DNA from 2 places in the Streptomyces sp. JNUCC 64 genome. Region 2 is predicted to be linked to the other one. Evidence: riboswitches for the same ligand, from Rfam matches in the RefSeq annotation. Region 2 holds a riboswitch; the other holds the start of a gene.

Region 1 (7,302 bases), 5.0 Mb from region 2:
GCGCCCGGCCGAGCGCGTCCAGCGGCCGCTCGCGGTTCTCGTCCTCCCAGCGGTCCAGCTCGACCCCGACGAAAAGGGCCGGTTCTCCGCCCTCCACGCTCGCCAGACAGCGGCGGGCGGTGGTGACCGCGGGCACTGCGGCGAACTCGGCGGCGGCGGCGGTGAGGAAGTCGACCGGATCCTCCTTCCAGTCGGGCTGGAAGAGCCGGACCCGCCCGCCGCTGACCGGACCGTCCAGGACGGTGCGGCCCGCGCGGCACAGCTCGGCGACGGCGGCCGGGGGCAGCGGGACGCCCACCGTCCCGTCCGGGTTGAGGACGATGCCCAGTTGCGGGGGGAGTCCCCGGGCGAACTCGACGGCGGGCGCCACCGTGCCGCCCATCCGGTCGCCGACGACCCGCCGGAACTGCTCGGCGGAGGTGAACACCGGGACGTAGCCCTGACCGTCGATCTCCAGGGCGGGCAGGTCCAGCGTGCCGCTGTCGGGACCGCCGCCGTCCGGCAGCGGCACCCACACCCGGCTGCGGCCGAGCACCTCGATGATCCGCCCGGCGGCGGACGGCACCCCCACCGAGGCGGCGAGCGCCTCCTCCAGTTCGTTCACCGGCCAGCCGGTCCCCGCACCGGGGGCGTCCGGGGGGACCGGGGACTCGGGCGCCCCGGAGGGCGCGGGGTGGGGGGCCTGGGCCGGAATCTCCATACGTCAACCACCTGCTCGGTACCGCGCTGCGTCTGCGCAGGCACCTTATGCGAAGCCGACGGGCCCCCGGGCCGCGTTCCCGTGCCCGCACCGGCCGGAGCGGCCCGCCGCAGCGGCCGTGCGGGAAAGTCCCCCGGGAGAAGGGCCGGTGACGGAACGGGCGCCGGACGGCGGCTATCCGTGCGGCGTCCCGTCGCACCGGATGGACCGGAGCGCGTCGGCCGCCGCCCGGTCCAGCAGCACGGCGGAGGCGCAGCCCGGCGGCAGCGTTCCGCGCTCCGCGTCCCGCACCAGCCGTCCGACCGCCCGGTGGTGCCGGGCGAAGGCGTACCGGGAGACCCCCCGGCCCCGCGACCGCTGCCCGTCGAGCGCGGTGTCCGGCGCCACGTCGAGCAGCAGCAGGTGCAGTGCCCGGCCCCGGAGCCGGGCCTCGCGGGCCAGCCAGCGGCGCACCCACGCCTGGGACCCGCAGTCGTGGACGACGACGCTGGCCCCGGAGCGCAACGCCCGGCGCAGCCCGGCGAAGTGGGCGAGCCGCACCAGCGGCCGGTACAGGGCGTAGGGGACCGCCGGGGGCATCCGGGCCGCCCAGCGGTCCCGGGTGTCCTGGGAGTCCACCCGCAGGGTGGCGGGGGGCCGGTCGGGAGCGGGCGGTCCGCCGGGGTCGGGGTCCTCGTCCTCCTCGGCGGCGGCGGACGGCGGGGCGGGGTCGACCGCCCGGGACATCAAGGTGGACTTGCCGCTGCCGGGGAGCCCGGAGACCACCACGAGGTCACCGGCCGCGAACCGGAGGGCGCGCGGCCCCCGGCCCGCCCGCTCCCGCAGGTCCCGCACGATCCTGACGGTCCGGCCCCCGCACGCCTTCCGGGCACGGGCCCCCGGCTGCTCGGGCAGCGCGACGCCCGAAGCGCTCACATACACCCTGGTCCTGTTCACCGTGATCGTCCCCTCCGTCGGTCACGTGAGCCTTCCCCGTCGAGTGTAAAGAGCGGGTAATTTCGGACAACGGCGTTTCCGTACGGATCCCGCCACAGGACCGTCACGGAATCCCGGGCACATGGCGGGCCACGTCCCGGGCCGCGTCCCGGGCACGGGCCGGACCGTCCCCGGACCCGCGTCGGCCGCCCCCGAGCCCGGGCGGGGCGGGAACGGAGGGCCGCACGGGACGGGATCGGAGCGGCCAGCGGGGCGGGAGCGGCGGACCGGAGCGGGGGCGCGACCACCCGGCGGAGGCCGTCGCGGTCCCCGGCCGAACGCCTCCGCACGCCCCGGCGCGCACCCGGGCCCGGCCGCCGCGCCCCACCCCCACGGGAACCCCGTCGGGGTCGCCGCCGGGATCCCGACGGGGGCCTGGATTCCGGGGGCGGCGGGACGCGCCCTCCCGGGTCCGGCGCGCCCCGTCCCCGCCCCGTCCTCCGGATCCGGCGGACTCCGCCCTGCCCACCACGGCGAATGCGTGCAATGATGAGCCCGCCAACCAACTGCATACCGGCCGCTTGAATCCGCGCGGGAGAGCCCCCGGCCACACCGGGGCGCCGAAGGAGCAAGTCCCTCCCTTGAATCTCTCAGGCCCAGATACCGCGCGGGCGAGGCACATCTGAAAAGCGGATCGCGCCGCCGGAGAGCGCGCGGTCCCACCCAAGGTGCAAACCGGGCGAGAGACCCGCCGTCAACGGCGTGGCTCCCGGCGAACCTCTCAGGTCCGATGACAGATGGGGAGGATCACCTCGCCGTCATGCCCTGCCGTCATGCCCTGGGAGCACCCTTCTATGAGCACCGCCCCACGCCGTACCGCGCTCGACGCGCTGCACCGTTCGCTCGGTGCGACCATGACCGACTTCGCGGGCTGGGACATGCCCCTGCGCTACGGCAGCGAGCGCGACGAGCACCAGGCCGTCCGCACCCGCGCCGGGCTCTTCGACCTCTCCCACATGGGGGAGATCACCGTCACCGGACCGGGAGCCGTGCGGCTGCTGGACCACGCGCTGGTCGGCAACATCGGCACGATCGGCGCCGGACGGGCCCGTTACACGATGATCTGCCGCGAGGACGGCGGCATCCTGGACGACCTGATCGTCTACCGCACCGGGGAGACCGAGTACCTGGTCGTCGCCAACGCGGGCAACGCCCAGACCGTCCTCGACGCGCTGCGCGAGCGGGCGGCCGGCTTCGACGCCGAGGTCCGCGACGACCGGGACGCCTACGCGCTGATCGCGGTGCAGGGCCCCGAGTCGCCGGGCATCCTCAAGGCGGTCACGGACGCCGATCTGGACGGTCTGAAGTACTACGCCGGGCTGCCCGGCACGGTCGCGGGCGTCCCCGCGCTGATCGCCCGCACCGGCTACACCGGCGAGGACGGCTTCGAGCTCTTCGTCGCCCCGGAGCACGCCGAGCGGGTGTGGACGGCGCTCACCGAGGCGGGCGCCCCGGTCGGGCTGGTGCCCTGCGGGCTGTCCTGCCGGGACACCCTGCGCCTGGAGGCGGGCATGCCGCTCTACGGGCACGAGCTGACCACCGCGCTGACCCCCTTCGACGCCGGGCTCGGCCGGGTGGTGAAGTTCGAGAAGGAGGGCGACTTCGTCGGCCGGGCCGCGCTGGAGGCCGCCGCCGCCAAGGCCGCCGCCCACCCGCCCCGCAAGCTGGTCGGACTGGTCGCCGAGGGCCGCCGGGTGCCGCGCGCCGGGTTCGCGGTGGTCGCGGACGGCGCGGTGATCGGCGAGGTCACCTCCGGCGCCCCCTCCCCCACCCTCGGCGAGCCGATCGCCATGGCCTACGTGGACGCCGCGCACGCCGAGCCGGGCGCCGTCGGGGTCGGCGTGGACATCCGGGGCACCCACGAGCCGTACCGGGTCGTGGCCCTGCCCTTCTACCGGCGCGCCAAGTAGCCCACCGGGCCGGGCGGGGCCCGCTCGGGGCCACCGCCGGGCAGCGGGCCACCGCCGGACGGACGGTACGGGTCACACCCGGCATCCGCCCGTCCCGGGTCGCCCCGCAGCCCACGGACCTCACAGGACCCATGGACCCGTAGGACCCACGGTCACCTGTGGCTCACGCCCCACGCGCCCCACGGCCCACCCGCACCGCCGCACCACTCCGATCCGCCCACGGACTCCTCGTCCACGGCCGCCGGAGCGCGCGTTCCCCCGCGCGTCCCGCCGTCCGTCTCGCATGCCAAGACGTCCCGTTCCTCAGCACTCCCCCGCGTACAGGAGAATTCCCACCATGAGCAACCCCCAGCAGCTTCGCTACAGCAAGGAGCACGAGTGGCTGTCGGCTCCCGATGGTGACGGCGTCGCCACGGTCGGCATCACCGAGTTCGCCGCCGGCGCGCTCGGCGACGTCGTCTACGCCCAGCTCCCCGAGGTGGGCCAGCAGGTGACCGCGGGCGAGACCTGCGGCGAGCTGGAGTCGACGAAGTCGGTCAGCGACCTGTACTCCCCGGTGAGCGGCGAGGTCACGGAGTCCAACCAGGACGTCGTCGACGACCCGTCCCTGGTGAACTCCGCGCCCTTCGAGGGCGGCTGGCTGTTCAAGGTGCGCGTCACGGGCGAGCCGGACGATCTGCTCTCCGCCGACGACTACACCGCCTTTTCCGCGGGCTGACCCACAACTAGGGATCATCTGATGTCGCTTCTGAACACCCCTCTGCACGAGCTGGACCCGGACGTCGCCGCCGCCGTCGACGCCGAACTGCTCCGCCAGCAGTCGACCCTGGAAATGATCGCGTCGGAGAACTTCGCCCCGGTCGCCGTCATGGAGGCCCAGGGCTCGGTGCTCACCAACAAGTACGCGGAGGGCTACCCGGGCCGCCGCTACTACGGCGGCTGTGAGCACGTCGACGTGATCGAGCAGATCGCCATCGACCGGATCAAGGAGCTGTTCGGCGCCGAGCACGCCAACGTCCAGCCCCACTCCGGTGCCCAGGCCAACGCGGCGGCGATGTTCGCGCTGCTCAAGCCGGGCGACACCATCATGGGTCTGAACCTCGCCCACGGCGGGCACCTGACCCACGGCATGAAGATCAACTTCTCCGGCAAGCTCTACGACGTGGTCGCCTACCACGTGGACGAGACCACCGGCCAGGTGGACATGGCCGAGGTCGAGCGGCTCGCCAAGGAGTCCAAGCCGAAGCTGATCGTCGCGGGCTGGTCCGCCTACCCGCGTCAGCTGGACTTCGCCGCGTTCCGCCGGATCGCGGACGAGGTCGGCGCCTACCTGATGGTCGACATGGCCCACTTCGCGGGTCTCGTCGCGGCCGGGCTGCACCCCAACCCGGTGCCGCACGCCCATGTCGTCACCACCACCACGCACAAGACCCTCGGCGGTCCGCGCGGCGGCGTCATCCTGTCGACCCAGGAGCTGGCGAAGAAGATCAACTCGGCGGTCTTCCCGGGCCAGCAGGGCGGTCCGCTGGAGCACGTGGTCGCCGCGAAGGCCGTCGCCTTCAAGGTCGCCGCGACCGAGGAGTTCCGGGAGCGCCAGCAGCGCACCCTGGACGGCGCGCGCATCCTCGCCGAGCGTCTGGTGCGGGACGACGCCCGCGCCGTCGGGGTGAACGTGCTGTCCGGCGGCACGGACGTGCACCTCGTCCTGGTCGACCTGCGCGACTCCGAGCTGGACGGCCAGCAGGCCGAGGACCGGCTGCACGAGGTCGGGATCACCGTGAACCGCAACGCGGTCCCGAACGACCCGCGCCCCCCGATGGTCACCTCCGGTCTGCGCATCGGCACCCCCGCGCTGGCCACCCGGGGCTTCACCGCGGACGACTTCCGCGAGGTCGCCGACGTGATCGCCGAGGCGCTGAAGCCGTCGTTCGACGAGACGGTCGCCGCCGCGCTGAAGGCCCGGGTCACCGCCCTGGCCGACAAGCACCCGCTGTACCCGGGGCTGTAGTCCCCTCCGGTGCCGCCCCGGCCGCGATCCGGCCGGGGCGGCACCGGCCCATCGGTCCACCGGTCCACCGGCCCGTGCCGGTCGCCCCGGCTGGTCCCGGCCACGACGGGTGACACTTGAAGGAGCGAGCGCCTTCGGGAACGCGGGGCCCGGCCGGGGAAACCCGGACGAGCCCCCCGAGCCCCTCCGAAGTGCTTCCGAAGTGCTTCCGAAGCGACTCGGCTTCGAGGCCGCTCCGAGGGGTCTCGAAGCACTTCGAAACGCCTCGAAGCGCCTTGCAGAAACGATCCTCCCGATCGCACCGACCCCCGGTCGGCCGCCGGTCACCACCGGCCCCGCCCGCCCGACGACCCGCCCGGTCCCACCGGGCCGGCGGGTCCGCACCACCCGGTGGACAACGACGTCCACCGGCCACCAGCTAGGAGTCCTCCCGTGGCCATCTCGGTCTTCGACCTGTTCTCGATCGGCATCGGCCCGTCCAGCTCCCATACGGTCGGCCCCATGCGCGCGGCCCGGATGTTCGCGCGGCGGCTGAAGAACGACGGGCTGCTGGCCCACACCGCCTCCGTGCGCGCCGAGCTGTACGGCTCCCTGGGCGCCACCGGTCACGGCCACGGCACGCCCAAGGCGGTGCTCCTCGGGCTGGAGGGCGAGTCCCCGCGCACGGTGGACGTGGAGCACGCCGACGAACGGGTCGAGCGGATCAAGGCGGAGGGCCGGATCAGTCTGCTGGGCGCCCACGAGATCCCGTTCTCCTTCGACGACGACCTGGTCCTGCACCGTCGCGAGACCCTGCCCTACCACGCCAACGGGATGATCCTGCGCGCCCGTGACGCCGAGGGCCGGGCCGTGCTGGAGAAGACGTACTACTCGGTGGGCGGCGGGTTCGTCGTCGACGAGGACGCGGTCGGCGCGGACCGCATCAAGCTCGACGACACGGTGCTGAAGTACCCGTTCCGGACCGGTGACGAGCTGCTGCGGATGGCCCGTGAGTCCGGTCTGTCGATCTCCTCGATGATGATGGAGAACGAGAAGGCGTGGCGCACCGAGGCGGAGATCCACGACGGGCTGCTGGAGATCTGGCAGGTCATGCGGGCCTGTGTGTCCCGGGGGATGAACCGGGAGGGCATCCTGCCGGGCGGACTCAAGGTCCGCCGCCGGGCACCCGGCGCGGCCCGGCAGCTGCGGGTCGAGGGGAACCCTGCGGCGCACGCGATGGAGTGGGTGACCCTCTACGCGATGGCCGTGAACGAGGAGAACGCGGCGGGCGGGCGGGTCGTCACCGCCCCCACCAACGGCGCGGCCGGGATCATCCCCGCCGTGCTCCACTACTACGTGAACTTCGTGCCCGGCGCGGACGACGAGGGCGTGGTCCGCTTCCTGCTGGCCGCCGGGGCGATCGGGCTGCTGTTCAAGGAGAACGCCTCCATCTCCGGGGCCGAGGTCGGCTGCCAGGGCGAGGTGGGCTCCGCCTGCTCGATGGCGGCGGGCGCCCTGGCCGAGGTGCTGGGCGGCTCCCCCGAGCAGGTCGAGAACGCCGCCGAGATCGGCATGGAGCACAACCTCGGCCTCACCTGCGACCCGGTCGGCGGGCTGGTGCAGATCCCCTGCATCGAGCGCAACGGAATGGCGGGCGTGAAGGCGGTGACCGCCGCGCGGATGGCGATGCGGGGCGACGGCAGCCATCTGGTCTCCCTGGACAAGGTCAT
Region 2 (7,302 bases):
CGGCGACGCACACGCCAGCGCGCCGCCAACGCGCCACCGACGGCGAGCGCGACGGCACGCGACGGCGGCACGCACGGGGCGACCGCCCCGCCGGAACGCCGACGGGGCCGGTCCGGACGCTCCCGGACCGACCCCGTCATCCGAGGGCTGCTCAGTCCTCGTACGCGTCCAGCGGCGGGCAGGAGCAGACGAGGTTGCGGTCGCCGTACGCCTGGTCGATCCGGCGGACCGGCGGCCAGTACTTGTCGGCGGGCGACACCCCGGCCGGGAAGACCGCCTCGTCACGGTCGTAGGCGTGCTCCCACGCCCCACCCAGGGCGCGCGCGGTGTGCGGCGCGTTCCGCAGCGGATTGTCCTCCGCGGGCCACTCGCCCGACGCCACCTTGTCGATCTCCGCGCGGATCGCGATCATCGCGTCGCAGAAGCGGTCGAGCTCACCGAGGTCCTCGCTCTCGGTCGGCTCGATCATCAGGGTGCCCGCGACCGGGAACGACATCGTCGGGGCGTGGAAGCCGTAGTCGATGAGGCGCTTGGCCACGTCGTCCACGCTGACGCCGGTCTCCTTGGTGAGCGGACGCAGGTCGATGATGCACTCGTGGGCCACCAGACCGCCCGGACCGGTGTAGAGGACCGGGAAGTGCGGTTCGAGGCGCTTGGCGACGTAGTTCGCCGAGAGCACCGCGACCTGGGTGGCCCGCTTCAGCCCCTCGCCGCCCATGAGCCGCACGTACGCCCAGGAGATCGGCAGGATGCCCGCGGAGCCCCAGGGGGCCGCCGAGATCGGCCCGACCCCGGTCTCCGGCCCGGCCGAGGGCTGGAGCGGGTGGTTGGGCAGATACGGCGCCAGGTGCGCGCGCACCGCCACCGGGCCCACACCGGGACCGCCGCCGCCGTGCGGGATGCAGAAGGTCTTGTGCAGGTTGAGGTGCGAGACGTCGCCGCCGAACCGGCCGGGCTTGGCGAGCCCCACCAGGGCGTTGAGGTTGGCGCCGTCGACGTAGACCTGACCGCCCGCGTCGTGCACGGCCGCGCAGATGTCGGCGACGTGCTCCTCGAACACCCCGTGCGTCGAGGGATAGGTGATCATCAGCACGGCCAGCTCGTCACGGTGCCGCTCGATCTTGGCCCGCAGGTCCTCGACGTCGACCTCGCCGTCGTCGGCGGTCGCGACCACCACGACCTTCATCCCCGCCATCACCGCGCTGGCGGCGTTGGTGCCGTGCGCGGAGGAGGGGATCAGACAGACCGTGCGCCGCTCGTCGCCGTTGGCCCGGTGGTAGGCGCGGACCGCGAGCAGCCCGGCCAGCTCGCCCTGGGAACCCGCGTTGGGCTGCAGGGACACCTTGTCGTAGCCGGTGACCTCGGCGAGCCGCTCCTCCAGCTCGTGGATCAGCGTCAGATAGCCCTGCGCCTGCTCGGCCGGGGCGAAGGGGTGCAGCTGGCCGAACTCCGGCCAGGTGACCGGCTCCATCTCGGTGGTGGCGTTCAGCTTCATGGTGCACGAGCCGAGCGGGATCATGCCCCGGTCGAGGGCGTAGTCCCGGTCGGACAGCCGCCGCAGGTAACGCAGCATCGCCGTCTCCGAGCGGTACTGCCGGAAGACCGGGTGCGCCAGGTAGTCGTCGGAGCGCAGCAGCTCCCGGGGCAGGGCGTCGGCGAGGACGGCGTCCAAGGCCTCGACATCGGCCTCGGCGCCGAAGGCGGACCACACGGCGGCGAGCTGCGCGCGGGTGGTGGTCTCGTCGCAGGCGATGCCGACGTGGTCGGCGTCGACCAGCCGCAGGTTGACGCCGCCCTCCCGGGCCGCGGCGACGACGTCGGCGGCGCGGCCGGGCACCCGGGCGGTCACCGTGTCGAAGAACGCGCCGTGCACGACCTCGGTGCCCGCCGTGCGCAGACCCTCGGCGAGGATCGCCGCGTAGCGGTGGGTCCGGTGGGCGATGGTCCGCAGGCCCTCGGGGCCGTGGTAGACGGCGTACATGCCGGCCATGACGGCGAGCAGCACCTGCGCGGTGCAGATGTTGCTGGTGGCCTTCTCCCGGCGGATGTGCTGCTCACGGGTCTGGAGCGCCAGCCGGTACGCCCGGTTGCCGTCGACGTCGACGGAGACGCCGACCAGACGGCCGGGGAGGCTGCGGGCGAACTTCTCGTGGACGGCCATGTACCCGGCGTGCGGTCCGCCGAAGCCCATCGGCACGCCGAAGCGCTGGGTGGTGCCGATCGCGATGTCGGCGCCCAGCTCACCGGGCGGGGTGAGGAGGGTGAGGGCGAGCAGGTCGGCGGCGACGGTGACGACCGCGCCCAGCTCGTGGGCCCGCTCGATGACGGGCCGCAGGTCGCGCACCGCGCCGGAGGCTCCCGGGTACTGGAGCAGGACACCGGTGACGCCCCGCTCGGCGACCTCGGCGGGGATGCCCTCGCCGAGGTCGGCGACGACGACCTCGACCCCGGTCGGTTCGGCGCGGGTCCGGATCACGGCGACGGTCTGGGGCAGGGCGTCGGCGTCGACGAGGAAGACCCCGTTCTTGACCTTGCCCACCCGGCGGGCCAGCGCCATGGCCTCGGCCGCGGCGGTGCCCTCGTCCAGCAGGGAGGCGCCGGAGGTGGGCAGCCCGGTCAGCTCCGCGACCACGGTCTGGAAGTTCAGCAGGGCCTCCAGACGGCCCTGCGAGATCTCCGGCTGGTACGGGGTGTAGGCGGTGTACCAGGCCGGGTTCTCCATGACGTTGCGGAGGATCACCGGCGGGGTGAAGGTGCCGTGGTAGCCCAGTCCGATCATGGAGCCGAGCACCTGGTTGCGGTCGGCGAGGGAGCGCAGCTCCGCGAGGACCTCGGCCTCGGTGCGGGCCCCGGGCAGGTTCAGGGCCTCGGCGTTCTTGATGACGTCGGGGACCGCGGTCGCCGTCAGCTCGTCCAGCGAGCCGTATCCGACCTGGGCGAGCATCTTGGCGCGGGCCTCGGCGTCGGGGCCGACGTGGCGCCGTTCGAAGGGGATGCCCTGTTCGAGCCGGGAGAGCGGGGGACGGTTGACAGTCATTGCGGGGGCCTCCTGGTCGGTACGACCTGCGAGGGGCACCATGACGCGGGTGCCCGGACGGCCTCCCCCTCTGTCATCTCAACCTGAGAGCTTCACCGGACCGGAGCCCGGCTTTCACCGTCGGTGAGGGTGGAGGGTGCGCACCGTCCGCCCTGCTTTCCAGAGTGACCTCACCCGCGCGGTACTGGGGGCCTGAGAGATTCCGGGGAGGATTTGCTCCTTCGGCGCCCCCGGTCGTCAGCCGGGGAGCTCTCCCGCGCAGGGTCAACAGCCGTTTACCAGCCTACCAGCGGGTCTTCGCGCTGAGCTTCGAGTGGCCACCCTGAGAAATGTGCTCTTTCGTAGTGCTTACGGATGAGTTGCGACCAGCTGGAGGGCACGTGCAGACCGACATCGATCCGCGCAACCTGATCGGCCGCAAGGCGTTCGACCTCCACGGCACGAGGATCGGCACGGTGGACGAGGTCTACCTGGACGACGCCACCGGGGTACCGGAATGGGCGGCGATAAGGACGGGGCTGTTCAGCCGCGACGCGTTCGTCCCCCTGGAACCCAGCGAACTGGTGGAGGGCACCCTCCGGGTGCCCTTCGAGAGGGCCCTGATCAGGGACGCCCCGGACTTCAGGGTCGGCCGCCACCTCTCCCCCGAGCAGGAACTCCGGCTGTACCACCACTACGGGCTCGACGTGGCCTCCCCCGGCCCGGTCCCGTCCGTCAGGGAGGCCCTCGGCGGGGAGGGCCCGGGCGACGCCGCCGGTTCCTCCGGCGAGCGGTAGCCGTCCGTCCCCTCCCCGGGCGGGTCCGTCAGCAGGGACACCGGATCCGACGGGGTCAGCTCCGGATCGTCCACCGCGAAGGTGCGCACCCGCCCCGGCCCCGCGTCCGGGGTCTCGAACCGCACCGTCACCCGCCCCACCCCGCTGCCCTGGACCCAGCCCGCCCCGTACACGGCGTGCCGCACGTCGTGCCCGGCCGGCCACCGGGGGAACGCCCGGGACCGCGCGGGGACCGCCCCGGCACCCTCCGCTCCGTCCCCGGCCATCCCCGGGGCCCCGGTGTCCACGGCGCCGCCCTCACCGCCGTCCCCGGCGGCGGGCGGCTCCTCCCCGGCACGTTCCCCCGCCGCCTGCGCGAAGAGGTCCTCCTGGGTGTAGTCGGCGAGGCCGCTCACCCCCACTCCGAGGAGCCGCACGCCCCCGGTGGTGTCCACGGACTCCAGCAGCCGGGCGGCGGCCTCCCGCACCACCGCCGGGTCGTCGGTGGGACCGCGCAGCGTCTCGGAGCGGGTCAGCGTGGAGAAGTCGTAACGGCGCACCTTGAGGACCACCGTCCGTCCGGAGTGCCCCGAGGCCCGCAGCCGCCGTACGCACCGCTCGGCGAGCCCCTGGACCTCCAGCCGCACCCGGGTCCGGTCGTGGATGTCCACGTCGTAGGTGTCCTCCACGGACACCGACTTCGTCTCGCGCTCGGCCACCACCGGCCGCTCGTCACGGGCGAGGGCCATCGCGTACAGCCCCGCCCCGTGCGCCCGGCCCAGCAGCCGCACCAGCTCGTCCTCGCCCGCCTCGGCCAGCTCCCCGACCGTGGTGATGCCCGCGCGCCGCAGATGGTCCCCGGTGGCGGGGCCGACCCCCGGCAGCACCCGGACCGGCATCGGCGCCAGCAGCGCCCGTTCGGTACCGGCGGGCACCAGCAGCAGCCCGTCCGGTTTGGCCTCCTCCGAGGCGATCTTGGCGACCATCTTGGACGCGGCGAGCCCCACCGAGCCGGTGAGCCCGGTGGCCGCCCTGATGTCCGCGCGCAACCGCTCGCCGACCACGCGGGCGGACGCCTCGTCCCGGGCCGCCCCGACCGCCTCCAGATCGACGAACGCCTCGTCCAGGCTGAGCGGCTCCACCAGCGGCGACAGCTCCCTCAGCAGGCCCATCACCCGGTCGCTGATCTCCCGGTAGAAGGCGAAGCGGGGCACCAGGTAGGCGGCGTTCGGGGCGAGCCGCCGGGCCTGGGCGGTGGGCATCGCGGAACGCACCCCGAAACGCCGCGCCTCGTACGAGGCGGTGGCGACGACTCCGCGCGGCCCGAGGCCACCCACCACCACGGCCTTGCCCCGCAGACTGGGCTTGGCCGCCTGCTCCGCCGAAGCGTAGAAGGCGTCCATGTCCAGATGCAGGATGGTGGGCTGGTTCCTCACCCCTCCGATGCTGCCCTACGCCACTGACAACGGCGGTGGCGGCGGGACCGGGGTCAGCCGGCCCGGTTGCGACGGCGGGCCAGCTCGTCCGCCGGATTGTGGCCGATCAGGGTCTCCCCGGTGTCCACCCGCTCGCCGTGCAGCTGCGAGAGCGCGCTCTCCACGTCCCGCCACACCACGCCGACGGCGATCCCGAAGACGCCCTGGCCGCCCTGGAGCAGCTTGTGGACCTCGTCGGGGGAGCCGCACTCGTAGACGGTGGCCCCGTCGCTCATCAGCGTCATGCGCTCCAGGTCCCGGAACCCGCGCTCCCGCAGATGCTGGACGGCGGCGCGGATGTTCTGGAGGGAGACGCCCGTGTCGAGGAACCGCTTCACGATCTTCAGCACGACCACGTCGCGGAAGCTGTAGAGCCGCTGGGTGCCCGAGCCGTGGGCGGGCCGCACACTGGGCTCGACCAGCCCGGTACGGGCCCAGTAGTCGAGCTGGCGGTAGGTGATGCCCGCGGCGGCGCACGCCGTGGGGCCCCGGTAGCCGACCTGCTCGGGGGAACGTCCGTCGCCCTCGGGGGCGGGACGGGAACGGGTCGGCGGCTGCCCGGCCCGGCCCTCGTAGAGCGCGTACGGGCCGCCTTCCCCCGGAATCCGTCCGGGGGCACCCCCAGCCGTACCGTCGCCGCTGCTTCTCACGCCGACCTCCGTCCTTGACCTGCCTTCCCGACGGTAGGCAGTCACTCGGGGTGCGTCAACGATCGCCACACTCGCCACGCCGAGTGATAATCACCCTACGAGTGGTTTCCCGTGCCCGATGGTGGGGAAAGGCTAACCGAATGCGCCGAGAGGGCCGCCCCCGGTACCGGGACGACCCTCGAAATCCGGCCGGACGCCCGAGGCGCTCCGCCGCACGACACGGTCACTGGCTGTTGGTGTCGAAGTCCTCGGGGGAGATCTGGTCGAGGAACTCGCGGAACTTCTCCACCTCGTCCTCCTGCTCGTCGGGGATCGCGATCCCCGCGTCGTCCAGGACCCCGTCGCTCCCGTAGATCGGCGTTCCCGTCCGCAGCGCCAGCGCTATCGCGTCGGAGGGACGCGCGCTGACCTCGACTCCGCTCGCGAAGACCAGTTCCGCGTAGAAGACGCCTTCGCGGAGGTCCGTGATGCGCACCTCGCTCAGCTCCTGGCCCACGGCTTCCAGCACGTCCTTGAACAGGTCGTGGGTCAGCGGACGCGCGGGAGCCATGCCCTGCTGGGCGAAGGCGATCGCCGTCGCCTCCCCCGGACCGATCCAGATGGGGAGGTAACGGTCGCCTCCCACTTCTCGCAGAAGCACGATCGGTTGGTTGGAGGGCATTTCGACCCGGACACCTACGACGTCGAGCTCGTTCACACAGCAACCCTAGGCCGTGCCCGGCACCTTTGGGTAGTCGGGCACTCCGGCCGACCGGCCGACGGGCCGCTCTCGCGCCATCGAGACCGGTTCCCGTCAGGTCGGCCGCACGCCGAGGGCGGCCTGGAGGAGGGCCGAGTGGAGCCGGACGGTGAGCCCGGCCAGCTCCCGGGTACGGGCCTCGGCATGTGCCCTGGTCTGCGGGTTGCGGTGCAGCCGCAGCGGGGCCACGATCTGGTCGACGAGCCCGGCCTCCCGTTCCGCGGACGCCTTCATCGCCCGCAGATGGCGCGGCTCGATGCCGAACCGGCCGAGTTCGACGACGAGCCCCGCGACGGTGACCGCCGAGGCGTCGTAGCCGCCCTCGGGCAGCGGGGCGAGCAGTCCGTAGGACTCCCACTCCGCGAGGACCTCCGCGTCGACGCCGACGGCCGCCATCAGCTCGTCCCGGCCGATCCGGGCCGCCGTGGGGCCCTCGGCCCCCACCGGCCCCTCAGGACCCGGCAGACGGTCGTCCAGCGGGTCCCCGGGCCGCCCCACCGGGGGCAGCCGCACCGGCTCCCCCCGCTCCAGAGCGTCCAGCTGCTCACGGATCACCCGGAGCGGAAGGTAGTGGTCCCGCTGCATCCGCAGCACATGGCCCAGTCGCTCCACGTCCTGGGAGCTGAACTTGCGGTAACCGGAGGGG

Evidence for each region. A riboswitch is a leader RNA that binds a small molecule or an ion and turns the genes downstream of it on or off. The one in region 2 is predicted to bind glycine.
Region 1: linked by a shared signal. The riboswitch ahead of gcvT (glycine cleavage system aminomethyltransferase GcvT) and the one ahead of gcvP (aminomethyl-transferring glycine dehydrogenase) in region 2 are both predicted to bind glycine.

Annotation. Positions count from the first base shown of each region.
Region 1 covers NZ_CM137015.1:2,249,353-2,256,654, forward strand. Annotated here, with positions in the region: gene ACVWNX_RS08800 (enhanced serine sensitivity protein SseB) at 1-700, opposite strand, end outside; gene ACVWNX_RS08805 (AAA family ATPase) at 875-1,642, opposite strand; glycine riboswitch at 2,198-2,291, shown strand; gene gcvT (glycine cleavage system aminomethyltransferase GcvT) at 2,470-3,585, shown strand; gene gcvH (glycine cleavage system protein GcvH) at 3,923-4,303, shown strand; gene glyA (serine hydroxymethyltransferase) at 4,325-5,593, shown strand; gene ACVWNX_RS08825 (L-serine ammonia-lyase) at 6,026-7,302, shown strand, end outside.
Region 2 covers NZ_CM137015.1:7,265,671-7,272,972, reverse strand. Annotated here, with positions in the region: gene gcvP (aminomethyl-transferring glycine dehydrogenase) at 152-3,037, opposite strand; glycine riboswitch at 3,207-3,304, opposite strand; gene ACVWNX_RS29935 (PRC-barrel domain-containing protein) at 3,418-3,813, shown strand; gene ACVWNX_RS29930 (DNA polymerase IV) at 3,711-5,228, opposite strand; gene ACVWNX_RS29925 (MerR family transcriptional regulator) at 5,282-5,917, opposite strand; gene ACVWNX_RS29920 (bifunctional nuclease family protein) at 6,141-6,614, opposite strand; gene ftsR (transcriptional regulator FtsR) at 6,711-7,302, opposite strand, start outside.